2 regions of the Arthrobacter methylotrophus genome follow, and region 2 is predicted to be linked to the other one. Evidence: riboswitches for the same ligand, from Rfam matches in the RefSeq annotation. Region 2 holds a riboswitch; the other holds the start of a gene.

Region 1 (5,863 bases), 380 kb from region 2:
GGAACCGGAGGGTCCCGACGTCGGGATGGAACCGGAGTGCGCGGTCGCCGCCGTCGCGAGCGTCCACGCCGCAGTACCGAGTCCGCCGGCCAGAAGGGAAACGACGACGACGGCCGCGGCAGCCGCGTTCCGGAACCGGCCGGCCGTGTTCTGAGCGACAAAGCGCAGCGAGTCGACGCGAAGCAGGATTGCCGCGGCCGCTACCACGCCTAGGACGACGATCGCGATGCGCAACCATGGAAGCCATGAGGCGTCACGGCCCAAGAGAACCGCGGACCACGCTGAACTACCGAGGATTACCACGGACAAGACAATCCTGGCTGGCCAATACCCGCGGCCACGCCACAGCTCAACGCTGCCAATGCCCACCAAGGCGGCGATGGCCGGTGCGAGCGCTACCGCGTAGTACGGGTGGACGATGCCGCTCATGAAGCTGAGGATTCCCGCGGTCACCAGGAACCAGCCACCCCACAGGAGGAGCGAGGCCCGGGTACGCGATGCACGCGCTTCCCGGCGGGTGAACCACAGGCCGGCGGCCAGCAGGATCAGCGCGGCAGGCAGGAGCCAGGAGATTTCGGCGCCGAAGCTCGTGCCAAACATGCGGGTGATCCCGGCAGTTCCGCCGAAGCCGGCGTTGCCGCCACCACCGCCACCGAAGGCGCCCCCGGGTGCTCCAGCGCCACCGCCGCCAGGGCCGCCTTCGCCCGAGCCGGTGATGCGGGACAGCCCGTTGTAGCCGAAAGTGAGCTCAAGGAAGCTGTTGGTTTGCGATCCCGCCATGTAAGGCCGTGCAGAAGCCGGAGTGAGCTGGAAGAGGGCGATGTAGCTGCCGGCTACCACTGCGATACCGGCCAAGGCGCCGAGCAGGTGCAGCAGCCTGCGCCGCAACGGGGTGGGGGCGGCCCAGAGGTACGCGAGTCCCAAGCCCGGAACAATCAGGAATCCCTGCAGCATCTTGCTCAGGAACGCCAGGCCCACCACTGCGCCTGCCGCGGCGAGCCACTTCCAGCCCGCGCGTTCGATGGCACGGGTGGTGAAGTACGCCGCGAGCACCAAGCACAGGGTCAGCATGGCGTCGGGATTGTTGAACCGGAACATGAGCGCCGCCACCGGAGTCAGTGCCAAGGCGCCGCCGGCCAGCAAGCCCGCGCCCGGCCCGGACACGCGCTTGACCGTCAAATAGAGGAGCCCGACGGCGGCCACTCCCATGAGCGCCTCGGGAACCAGCATGCTCAGGGGCGAGAAGCCGAAAATCCGGCCCGCCAGCGCAGGGATCCACAGGGCGGCCGGCGGCTTGTCCACGGTGATGGCATTCCCGGCGTCGAGCGAACCGAACAGCAAAGCCGTCCAGCTCTTGGTGCCGGCCTGGATGGCGGCGGCGTAGAAGGAGTTTCCGTAGCCCGTGGCCGCGAGATTCCAGAGATAGAGGAACGCGGTGGCTATGAGGAGCCCCGCGGCGGACGGCCGTACCCAACGAGGTTGCCCGCCAAAAGCGTATCGGGTCCAGCGCGGAGTGCCGCCGGGAGCTGATGGTCCTATCGAGTGGCGGCCGTGTGCCTCGTCGGCAGTTTCGACGGCGGTTCCCGTGCTTGCGGGAGTAATCGTGGAGGTCATGATGCTGCCGTTTCTGTGTGCGCGGTGGCTTGTGTGGTGGGTGCCGGCTGCTCTGGCGCTGTTGGCTGCTCTGGCGCTGTTGGCCGGGCTGGCTGCCGGAAGACCCAGAGCCGGAACAGGAGGAAGCGGACTGCGGTGGCGGCGAGGTTCGCTGCGACTACTGTGAGGAGCTCGCCCCAACGGTCCGGCGTCGTCGTACTGTGCACTAACGCGAGCGCTCCTGAAGTGAGGGCAAGGCCGATGCCGAAGACGATCAATCCCTCGAAATGGTGGCGTGCGGGGTTGCCGCCCTGGATGCCGAAAGTGAAGCGCCGGTTAGCGCCCGTGTTGGCAATGGCCGTGACGAGCAAGGCAAGGAAGTTGGCGAGCTGCGGATCCATAAAGCCACGGCACAACAGGAAGATCAGTACATAGGCGAGGGTCGATACAGCACCAATGGCGGCGAAACGCACCAATTGCCCGAAGAGGCTGCTGCGCGGATTCTGCTCCGCCGTACGCGACGACGCCGGGAGTGGCCCGCGCGCAAGCGCCGCACGCAGTTCCGGGATGGGAATACGTCCGGAGAGCAGGTCCCGGGTGAGCCGGACCATGCCGCGTATGTCGGCCAAAGCGGTGCGCACCACGTCCACGCTGGAGTGGGGATCGTCGATCCAGTCGACGGGAACCTCATGGACACGGAGACCGCAGCGTTCGGCAAGGACCAGGAGCTCGGTGTCGAAGAACCACGAGTTGTCCAAGGTGTGCGGGAGGATCTGTTGTGCCACATCGGCCCGGATCGCTTTGAAGCCGCATTGGGCATCGCTGAAGCGGGCTCCCATGAACGAGTGCAGCATCAGGTTGTAGCTGCGCGAGATGAATTCGCGCTTGGGCCCGCGGACAACCCGGGAGTTGCGCGTCAGCCTGGTGCCGATGGCAAGGTCTGAATGGCCGGAGATCAGCGGCGCCAAGAGGGGTGCCAGTGCGGCGAGGTCCGTGGACAGATCCACGTCCATGTAGGCCAGGACCGGCGACGGCGAGGCGAGCCACACCTTGCGCAAGGCGTTGCCGCGTCCCTTCTCCTCAAGATGGACCACCGCTAGTTCCGGAAGTTCCCTGGCCACGCGCTCGGCGATTTTCAAGGTGCTGTCCGTGCTGGCGTTGTCCGCCACGGTGATGCGGAAGCCGTGCGGGAAGGACTCGCGCAAGTGGTCGTGGAGCCTGCGCAGGCACTCTTCGAGGTCGTGCTCCTCATTGAAGACCGGGATGGTGACATCGAGGACGGGGATGGTGGTGTGGGTGTCCACAGGGGCGCGTCGCACAGCGCCTTCTTGGAGGGGGAAACGGTGAGCAGGGGTGCTCGGTTGGTGGGGAAGGCGCGGCGGCACCACCGCGGGGTCCTTCAAGGTTCCTGTGGTGGATTCGATGAGCGTCATGTATCCAGAGTGCCGCGGCGGAATATGAAGGCTTTAGGCGGAACCTGTGACGTGGCTGTGGATATGTGCCTGGTCAAAGGCGCAGAGGTCCGCCCCTTGGTGGGACGGACCTCGCGCGCATCGATGCCTGTTTGCCGGTCTAGTACCAGTTGTGGGCCAAGTGGAAGGCCCAAGCCGCAGACGGTGATCCGTAGCGTTCCTTGATGTAGTTCAGGCCCCAACGGATCTGGGTTTGGTAGTTGCTCTGCCAGTCGGCGCCTTCGGAAGCCATCTTTTCGCCCGGAAGCGACTGCACAATGCCGTACGCGCCGCTGGAAGCGTTGGTGGCAGTGGTCCGCCAATCGGATTCCTTGTTCCACAGGGTGGTCAAGGCGGACATTTCGCCCGGGCCCCAACCGTAGGAGGAAAGCACGCTCGCGGCGTAGGCCTGGGCGCCGGCGGGGTCATCGACGGCCACAGGAGCGGCCGGTGCTGCCGGTGCTGCCGGGGCGGGCGCTGGAGCGGCGGGCGCGGGTGCTTGGGGTGCTCCGGTGCTCGGAGCGGGGGAAGGTGCCTGGCTCGGGGCGGCGCTCGGCTTGGAGCTAGCGTTCGCCGACGGCGTGGCTGCCGCCGACGCGGTGGCTGAGGGCTGTACCGTGCGTGATTCGGAAGCCCGGCTCATGTCCTGGGCATCGAGGGCTTGACCGGCGGCTTGGGTGGCCGCACCTGCGCCAATGAACACGGCAACAACGCCGGCAACAACGGCCATCCGCTGGCCGGTGCCGAGGTTTGCCGCGACTCGCCGCAAAGTGGTACGTGACTTGTTTTTTCCGGCAGGTTCGCCGCGGTGGCGCGCAACAGGGCGCGACTGATTCTTGGAACCAGACATGATGATTGCCTCTCAACGCCTGCGGAGTTAGCTGTCGGATTCGGATGAGGTCATCCGGCCGTGGCCACTGAGAATCGTGGCGGTACGGCTTCACCCCTAGGGCCGGCTCAACATGAGCGCTTGCCCGGAGACCTGGGTCCCCCGTCTCTGCCTGGACTGTTGGCACCGGGGAGGGGCAGAGCTCGGCGCCTACCCGGCGGTGGCAGGAACGATCCCGCGCACCCATCGACGGTACAGGAGGATTCCGCTTAAGTCACATTTGGGTAACGGAGATCACGACGCCGGTGAGTCGACTTGCGCCCGCCACCATCCGTCGTCGAACGCTTCTTTGTGCACTTTCAGGCCAGGGCGGTCCTGACCGCTGGAAGGCGCACGGCAAATTCCGTCCGGCCCGGCCGCGAGGTCACTTCAACGGTACCGCCGTGGGCTTGGACGATGGATTCCACAATCGACAAGCCGAGCCCTGACGTGCCCTCGGAACCGGAGCGGGCCGCATCGGCACGGGCAAAGCGCGAGAAGATCCTGCCCTGGAATTCGCGCGGGATGCCTGGTCCGTTATCGGTCACGGTAACCACGGCACTGCCATCGGCGGAGCGCATGACCCCCGTGACAACGGTGGTTCCCGCCTCCGTGTGTTTGCGGGCGTTGGAGAGCAGATTGGCCAGGACCTGGTGGAGTTGCGTGGTATCGCCGCGGACGGTGAGGGGCTCGTCCGGTAACTTGAGCTGCCAGACGTGCTCGGGAGCCATGACCTTCTCATCGCTGACGGTCTCCACCACCAACTGCGTGAGGTCCACATCGGTGAACACCGGGGCCTTGCCTTCATCAAGCCGGGCCAGCAGAAGGAGGTCCTCCACGAGGGTGGTCATGCGTTCGGACTGGCTTTGAACCCGGGCCAGCGACTTGCGGCCGTCTTCGGTGAACGTTTCGGTCATGCGCAAGAGTTCGGTGTAGCCGCGGATGGCGGTCAGCGGAGTGCGCAGCTCGTGCGAGGCGTCGGCCACGAACTGGCGCACCTTGGTTTCGCTCTGCTGCCGGGCCTCGAGCGCGTTGGAGACGTTGTCCAACATGAGGTTCAAAGCGTGGCCGACGCTGCCCACCTCGGTTCCTGGGTGAGCCGCCGACGCCGGAACGCGCACCGCGAGCGCCACCTCGCCGGCGTCGAGCGGAAGCTTGGACACCTTCGTGGCGACGTCGGAAAGCTGCTCCAGGGGACGCATGGTGCGGCGGATCAGAACAGTTCCCGCGAGCCCGATCAACACCAAGCCTCCCAAGGAAACCAGGACCATGGTCCAGACAAGCAAGGCCTCGGTGTTCTCCTTCGATGCGAGGGGCAGCCCGGTGATGACCTCATCGCCGTAGGGGGTTGCGCTCGCCACCACCCTGTAGCCACCGTTGGAAAGGTTCAGATCAACCGCGCGCCCGTTGGGGGGGAGCGCCAACAGAGCGGCGGCGTCGTTGGCGGTCAAAGACGTACGGGTGGCGTCGGAGGACAAGAATCCGGCATCGCTGCTCACTTGCCCGCCGGCAATGCGTGCGTTCAGCGTGCCGATGCTTTGGCCGCGGGCATCCAAAGGATCCGGCCGCCCATTCGGATCTCCAGCGGGCGGGCGGCCATGGGAGGCCTGCACGAGTTGCTGGTCAAGCTGCTTGGTGAGGAACAGGTCCATGGAGGCGTAACTGACCACGCCCACGGCTCCACAAATGGCGACGAGGAGCGCCATCGAGACCAGGATCAGGCGCGTGCGCAAATGCCAGGTTGAAGGGTTGAACCACTGATGATCGGATTGGCGGGGGATACCCGAGAGTGCGGACATACGGCGCTCCGGGCTATTCGGCAGGCTTGATGACGTAACCGGCCCCGCGCACTGTGTGGATCATGGGCGGGTGGTTGGCCTCGATCTTCTTGCGCAGGTAAGAGATGTAGAGCTCAACGATGTTGGCTTGGCCGCCAAAGTCGTAGTCCCAG
Region 2 (5,863 bases):
CTGGTCGCCGTCTACGCCGAGCGCCGCGGCATCACCCCAGGTATCCACGTCATCGGTGGAACCAGCGGGGACTGGTACGGCTAGCAGATCAAGCCTAGCAAGCAGCCGGAAGACTGCGGCATTGGCCAGGCCACCCTGTTCTGCTGCCGCCAGCACTTCCCGTTGCAAAGCGGAGAACCGGTAGACCCCGAGCAATGGCTGTCTTCGGCCATCGGCTGATACGGATATGGCCCCCTCCGCGTCCGGGTGCTCGGCAAGCTCGCTGAGCAGGACTGGAACCGCGGTACCAGCGAACGGCATATCGCAGGCCATGACGAGTACCCACCGCGCGTGTGTCCCGCTTGGCAATCGACCGTGCCCGGCCCGGGTTACATCGTCTTGTTCAAGGGCAGCGAGCCCGGCTTCGATCGCGGCCGCCGGTCCGGCGAATGGGGGGTCCTCGCGGGCGGTCAGGGTCCCGTCCGGCAATGTACCGGGATCCGGCCCGACGACGACGACGGTGCCGGCACCATGCGCTGCCTCCAGGGCGCGCTGGAGGAGCGTGGCGCCGCCAAATTTGAGCTCGGCTTTGGGCACGCCACCTAGGCGGGAGGACTTCCCACCCGCCAAGATCACCGCATCAAAGTCCACCCGCCCAGATTACCCGGGAAGCAGGCTCAATTCCGGTTCAGGCCGCCGATTCGGGCAAGAGGAAGGGATCCCATGCGGGCGCAGGTTTCTCAAGCTCCTTGATTTGCCAGATAGTCCCGGTAGGCGCCGCCGGAGTGAACCTCAGTTTCCAGCCCATCTCGGCCGGTGTGTGGTCACTCTTGGCGTTGTTGCAGCGTAGGCACGCCGCCACCAGGTTTTCCCAGGAATCCGCGCCGCCCCTGGATTTGGGGTGGACGTGGTCAATGGTGTGAGCTGCTTTCCCGCAATAGGCGCAACGGTGACCGTCGCGGCGCAAGACGCCGCGGCGTGTGACCGCTGTGATCGTGTTGTACCTTGGCCGGATGTAGCGATTGAGGAGGATCACGGACGGACGTCCGAGAATCTCCTGTGGCCCGACGACAGGCTCGTCGCCTTCAGCCACTACGCTCGCTTTTCCGGTGAGCACAAGGACCAGCGCCCGGCGGAAGGTTACTACCGCCAGCGGTTCATATCCAGCATTCAGAACGAGTGTGCGCATGCACGTACCTCTTCACGGCCGCACCCGTCAGGGGCGCGAGGGCCGGCTGCCCTCTGCATGTACGGGCTGTGGATCGACACCACAAGAGTAAACACGCGGAGGCCAGATCAACGAATCCGCGAGTGGGTTCCGGGACTGTGTCGGGCAAAATTCATGTCCCGGACACGTCGCGGGAACCTCCGAATCGTCCGAAGAGCGGGTCTGGAATTGGGTCCCAAGGTTCCCAAGGCAGTGATTTAGCGCATGCCGGTTAAAACGAAACATCCCCGCAAGCACTCCAGCGGGGATGTTTCAAGAAGCTATTTAGCCACCAACGCGGATGAAAACCGGGCCGGAGCCGACGTTGACGCTGTACAGGGCGGTGGTGCCACCGTTCCAGCCACCGTGGACCGCCATGCCGTTGCCGACGTAAACGGCGATGTGGGCCATGCCCATGCCACCGTTCTGGTAGTAAACAAGGTCACCCGGCTGTGCTTCAGCGGCGCTGACGGTGCGGCCCAGGGAAAGGTAGTCTGCCGGCCAGCCGTGGAAGTTGATTCCCACGGCAGCCAGGGAGTTCGACGCCAGGGCGGTGCAGTCCTGGGCAACGCCGAGCTGAGCGTAGGCTGCAGCGGCAATTGCTGCACCCCTGCCGCTGGCAAGCTTGGTAGCAGGTGAAGCGGGGGTGGAGACAGAGAGCGTTGCGGTGGCCGTAGCGGCACCGGCCGTGGCGGCGGGGGCGGCAACGGCTTCCTGGACGGCAACAGGAGCAGCAACAACTGGAGCGGCTTCGGTCGAAACAGCCGGACGCTCGTACTTGATCGCGACCGAGGAGTCGGCCGCAATGCTGGCTTGGGCGATGGACTGGACTTCCAAAGTGGAGGTCCCAGTGGACTCGCGGGGGACGTTGGTTTCGGCAGCGTTCGCTGCGATACCGCTAGTGAGGACCAGTCCGGACGCAGCGGCGATAACTGCTGCCTGACGGCCTACGCCACCGGCGTTGCTGCCGACTGATTTAGCGATAACGGCAAGCGAGTTGGTCTTGGTGACCGCGGCACGGTGGCGCGCAAGAGTAGAGCGTGAAGACACGTAAGAGGCCTCTCCCTATGCCCGCGAGGTAAGCTGTCGGATTCGGATGGGAGTCATCCGGCCGCGCCACTCCCCTTCGGAAGCTGCGCGACTTAACCCCAAGGCCATCGGTGAAGATGGCCAAAAGTTGGGTCCCCCGCCTCTGCCAGACGATGTTTTGCGAACGGAACCTCGGGCAGTGGCAGAGCTAGGCAATCCACCCGAGTGCATCAACTCTCTAAAAGTTGATGCGTGTTAGACGGTACATGAGTTTTGGCTGAATGTCACATTCAGGTCACGGCGCGTGACAAGCATGCGATAGGCGGCCATCGGATTGGCTACAGCCAGCCCAAGGGGTCGACAACGTTGCCGTTGACCATGACTTCAAAATGGAGGTGGCAGCCGGTAGAGGCGCCCGTAGTGCCGCTCAGGGCGAGCACATCGCCACGGCTGACCATTTGGCCCACCTGGACGTTGAACGAGGACAAGTGGTTGTACGTGGTTTCCAGGCCATTGCCGTGGTCCACCACAATGCGGTTTCCGCCGCCGTAAGGGTGCCAGCCAGCGAAGGTGACTTTGCCGGCGGCGGCCGCGTGGACCGGGGTGCCGCATTGGGCCACGAAGTCCTGGCCCCGGTGGAATTCTCCCAAACCGCCCGTGATCGGGTTCACGCGGTAGCCGAAGGGCGAGGCCGTGGTCAGGGTGTCCAGCGGCGCCCCGAGTGTTCCCTTGGAGGAAGACGTGGTGATGCTACCGACGGACTGAGCGCTCAAGAGTTGTTTGAGCTTGCTGTCCGGATCTGCCGTAGTGGACACTGCGGCGCGGCTGAAGTCGATCGTGGCACTTGCTGCCGCAGGAATCTCGGGCTGGTTTCCCGCGGAAGGGGTGGACTGGCTTGACTCGGACGCAGCCGTCATGGCGCCGGTGCCGGGCATTGCGACGGTCAGGAGGAGGCCTGTGGTGGCCAGGGCGACGCCTGCCTTCTGTCCAGCACCGCTCGCGGCCGCGAAATCGGCCATTTGCCGCAAGGGTCCTTTGCGTCGGCGGAATTCGCGATGCGGATCGCGGGGCCGTGGTTCGTGCGCAGCGACGCCGGCGGTCCGCAGCTCGGCAGTAGAACCGGACGCGCGTCTACGGCCCCTGGTGTTCTGCGTGGTCAAAGTCTTCCTCTCTGGCAAGCCTGCGAAGTTAGCTGTCGGATTCGGATCAGAGAGTGCATGGACCCGGTCCGCGCGAAGCACTCGAAGCACAGTGGAGTCCCTGAAAGGGTCCTGCGCTTTGTGCACTTCCGCTGCGGACTTCACCCCAAGGCCGCCTTTCGGCGACCGCTGATGGTTCCCCCGCTTCTGCCGATGAATGGACTAATCCACCTGACCCGCCGGCAGAACTGGGCTTCGAATCAGGTAACGCTTTGGTATCGGCGCCAGTAGCCAACTATAGGGGATTAACCCCGACGGTAATAATTTCGTTATCTTTGCCGGGCGCGCTGCTGAAGAAGGCTAAGCGACGGTCACAAACACGTGCGAAGCGACCTCCGGGGGAAGCTCCAGCGCACCATCTATATTGGGTACGCGAACGGAGATGTACTCCCCCACACGCTCCAAGGAAACCCTGGCGCCCGGGCGGATTCCACCCTCGTCGAACTGCACCAACAGCTCCGGCTCAACCTGAATCGGTTCGGCCAGGCGACTGACAGTGACTCGGTTCTCCGGCGAGTATTCGTTCATCGCTTCAAGAAGGTTGACCACGCCATCCGTAAAGGCATGGGACGCTACTCCGCCCAATGCTTCGAGTCCTGGGATGGGATTGCCATACGGAGATTCCGTGGGGTGGTCCAGAAGTTCGTAGAGGCGCCGTTCCACCCGTTCGCTCATGACGTGCTCCCAGCGGCACGCTTCGTCGTGAACGTAGGCCCAGTCCAGTCCGATGACATCGGCCAGCAGACGCTCGGCGAGCCGGTGCTTACGCATCACCTCGGTGGCGCGTTTCCGTCCGGTTTCGGTCAACTCGAGGTGCCGGTCGTTTGAAACAATCACCAAGCCGTCGCGCTCCATCCGGCCGATCGTCTGCGAAACGGTCGGACCGGAGTGCCGCAAGCGCTCGGCGATGCGGGCGCGAAGAGCCACGATGTTCTCTTCTTCAAGCTCCAAAATGGTCCGAAGATACATCTCAGTGGTATCAATCAGATCCGTCATCCAGCTCAGCTCCTCGAGCGCAGTATCTTGGGTGTGTCCACCGTATCGGGGCCACCTCAACGGTCGAACAGACGGTCGACCCGCCGGCCGTCCCGGGCCGGGCGCCAGCTCCAAGCTTAGCTTATTTGGAATTACTCCGGATAATCCCGTTCGCGTACTCCTGCGCGCCACGGCAAAACTTTTCCACGTGGCGGACTGTGACACCGTCGGTTCTGCCCCGGGCTGCGGAGTCAGGCAGAATTGGGGAGTCGAAGGGGCAGAGATGCCACCTGCCACGACCCATCTAGGCCGCTACTTCACCATTGGAGCATCCCGTGAGCGACAACAGCATCACTATCCCCGCCGATTTGCTGCCCAAGGACGGCCGCTTCGGTGCCGGCCCCTCCAAGGTCCGCCCGGAGCAGATCGAGGCCTTGTCCGCAGCATCGACGTCGATCCTCGGCACCTCCCACCGCCAGGCACCAGTCAAGAACCTGGTGGGCTCGGTCCGCGAGGGACTCAGCCAGTTCTTCCGCGCGCCCGAGGGTTACGAGGTGATTCTCGGCGTCGGCGGCTCCACCGCGTTCTGGGACGTCGCCAGCTTCGGTCTGGTGGAGAAGAAGGCCCAACACCTTTCTTTTGGTGAGTTCGGCTCGAAGTTCGCCTCGGCCACCAACAAGGCTCCTTTCCTGGAGGCTTCCTCCATCATCACCTCCGAGCCGGGCACACGGCCGGTTTCCCGGGCAGAAGCAGGCGTGGACGTCTACGCCTGGCCGCAGAATGAAACCTCAACCGGCGTCGCCGCTCCCGTCAAGCGCGTTCAGGGCAGCGACGACGGCGCCTTGGTCCTGGTGGACGCCACGTCCGCGGCCGGCGGCCTGGATGTTGATGTTGCCGAGGCCGATGTCTACTACTTCGCGCCGCAAAAGAACTTCGCCTCCGACGGCGGCCTGTGGCTCGGTCTTTTCTCCCCGGCTGCACTGGAACGCGCCGCCCGCATCAAAGCGAGCGGCCGCTGGATCCCCGATTTCCTGGATCTGCAGACGGCCATCGACAACTCGAGGCTCAACCAGACCTACAACACGCCGTCCCTGTCCACCTTGGTGACGCTGGACGCACAGATCCAGTGGCTCAACAGCAACGGCGGTTTGGACTTCGCCAGCAAGCGCACTGCGGACTCCGCCAGCCGGATTTACGACTGGGCCGAGGCTTCCGAGTACGCCACCCCATTCGTGGCCAAGGCCGAAGATCGCTCCAATGTCATCGCCACGATCGATTTCGACGAGTCGCTCGACGCCGCGGCCATCGCCAAGGTGCTGCGTTCCAATGGGATCGTGGACACGGAACCGTACCGCAAGCTCGGCCGCAACCAGCTCCGCGTCGCTACGTTCGTTGCCATTGAACCGGACGACGTCTCGGCGTTGCTTGCGAGCATCGACTTCGTCGTGGGCGAACTGAAGAAATAACGTCTGCC

The links. Region 2 has a riboswitch for cyclic di-AMP ahead of ABD884_RS18225 (NlpC/P60 family protein). Riboswitches for the same ligand answer to the same signal wherever they lie in the genome.
Region 1: it holds a riboswitch for cyclic di-AMP, as region 2 does, so the genes downstream of both, ABD884_RS20055 (aggregation-promoting factor C-terminal-like domain-containing protein) here and ABD884_RS18225 (NlpC/P60 family protein) in region 2, are expected to answer to the same signal.

Annotation. Positions count from the first base shown of each region.
Region 1 is NZ_BAABED010000001.1:3,898,371-3,904,233, reverse strand. It holds gene ABD884_RS20065 (ArnT family glycosyltransferase) at 1-1,614, opposite strand, end outside; gene ABD884_RS20060 (glycosyltransferase) at 1,611-3,026, opposite strand; gene ABD884_RS20055 (aggregation-promoting factor C-terminal-like domain-containing protein) at 3,166-3,894, opposite strand; cyclic di-AMP (ydaO/yuaA leader) riboswitch at 3,897-4,069, opposite strand; gene ABD884_RS20050 (sensor histidine kinase) at 4,233-5,711, opposite strand; gene ABD884_RS20045 (response regulator transcription factor) at 5,725-5,863, opposite strand, start outside.
Region 2 is NZ_BAABED010000001.1:3,520,509-3,526,371, forward strand. It holds gene mobA (molybdenum cofactor guanylyltransferase) at 1-630, opposite strand, end outside; gene ABD884_RS18220 (HNH endonuclease) at 668-1,168, opposite strand; gene ABD884_RS18225 (NlpC/P60 family protein) at 1,472-2,236, opposite strand; cyclic di-AMP (ydaO/yuaA leader) riboswitch at 2,241-2,408, opposite strand; gene ABD884_RS18230 (M23 family metallopeptidase) at 2,554-3,375, opposite strand; cyclic di-AMP (ydaO/yuaA leader) riboswitch at 3,378-3,588, opposite strand; gene ABD884_RS18235 (iron-dependent transcriptional repressor DtxR) at 3,715-4,410, opposite strand; gene serC (phosphoserine transaminase) at 4,725-5,855, shown strand.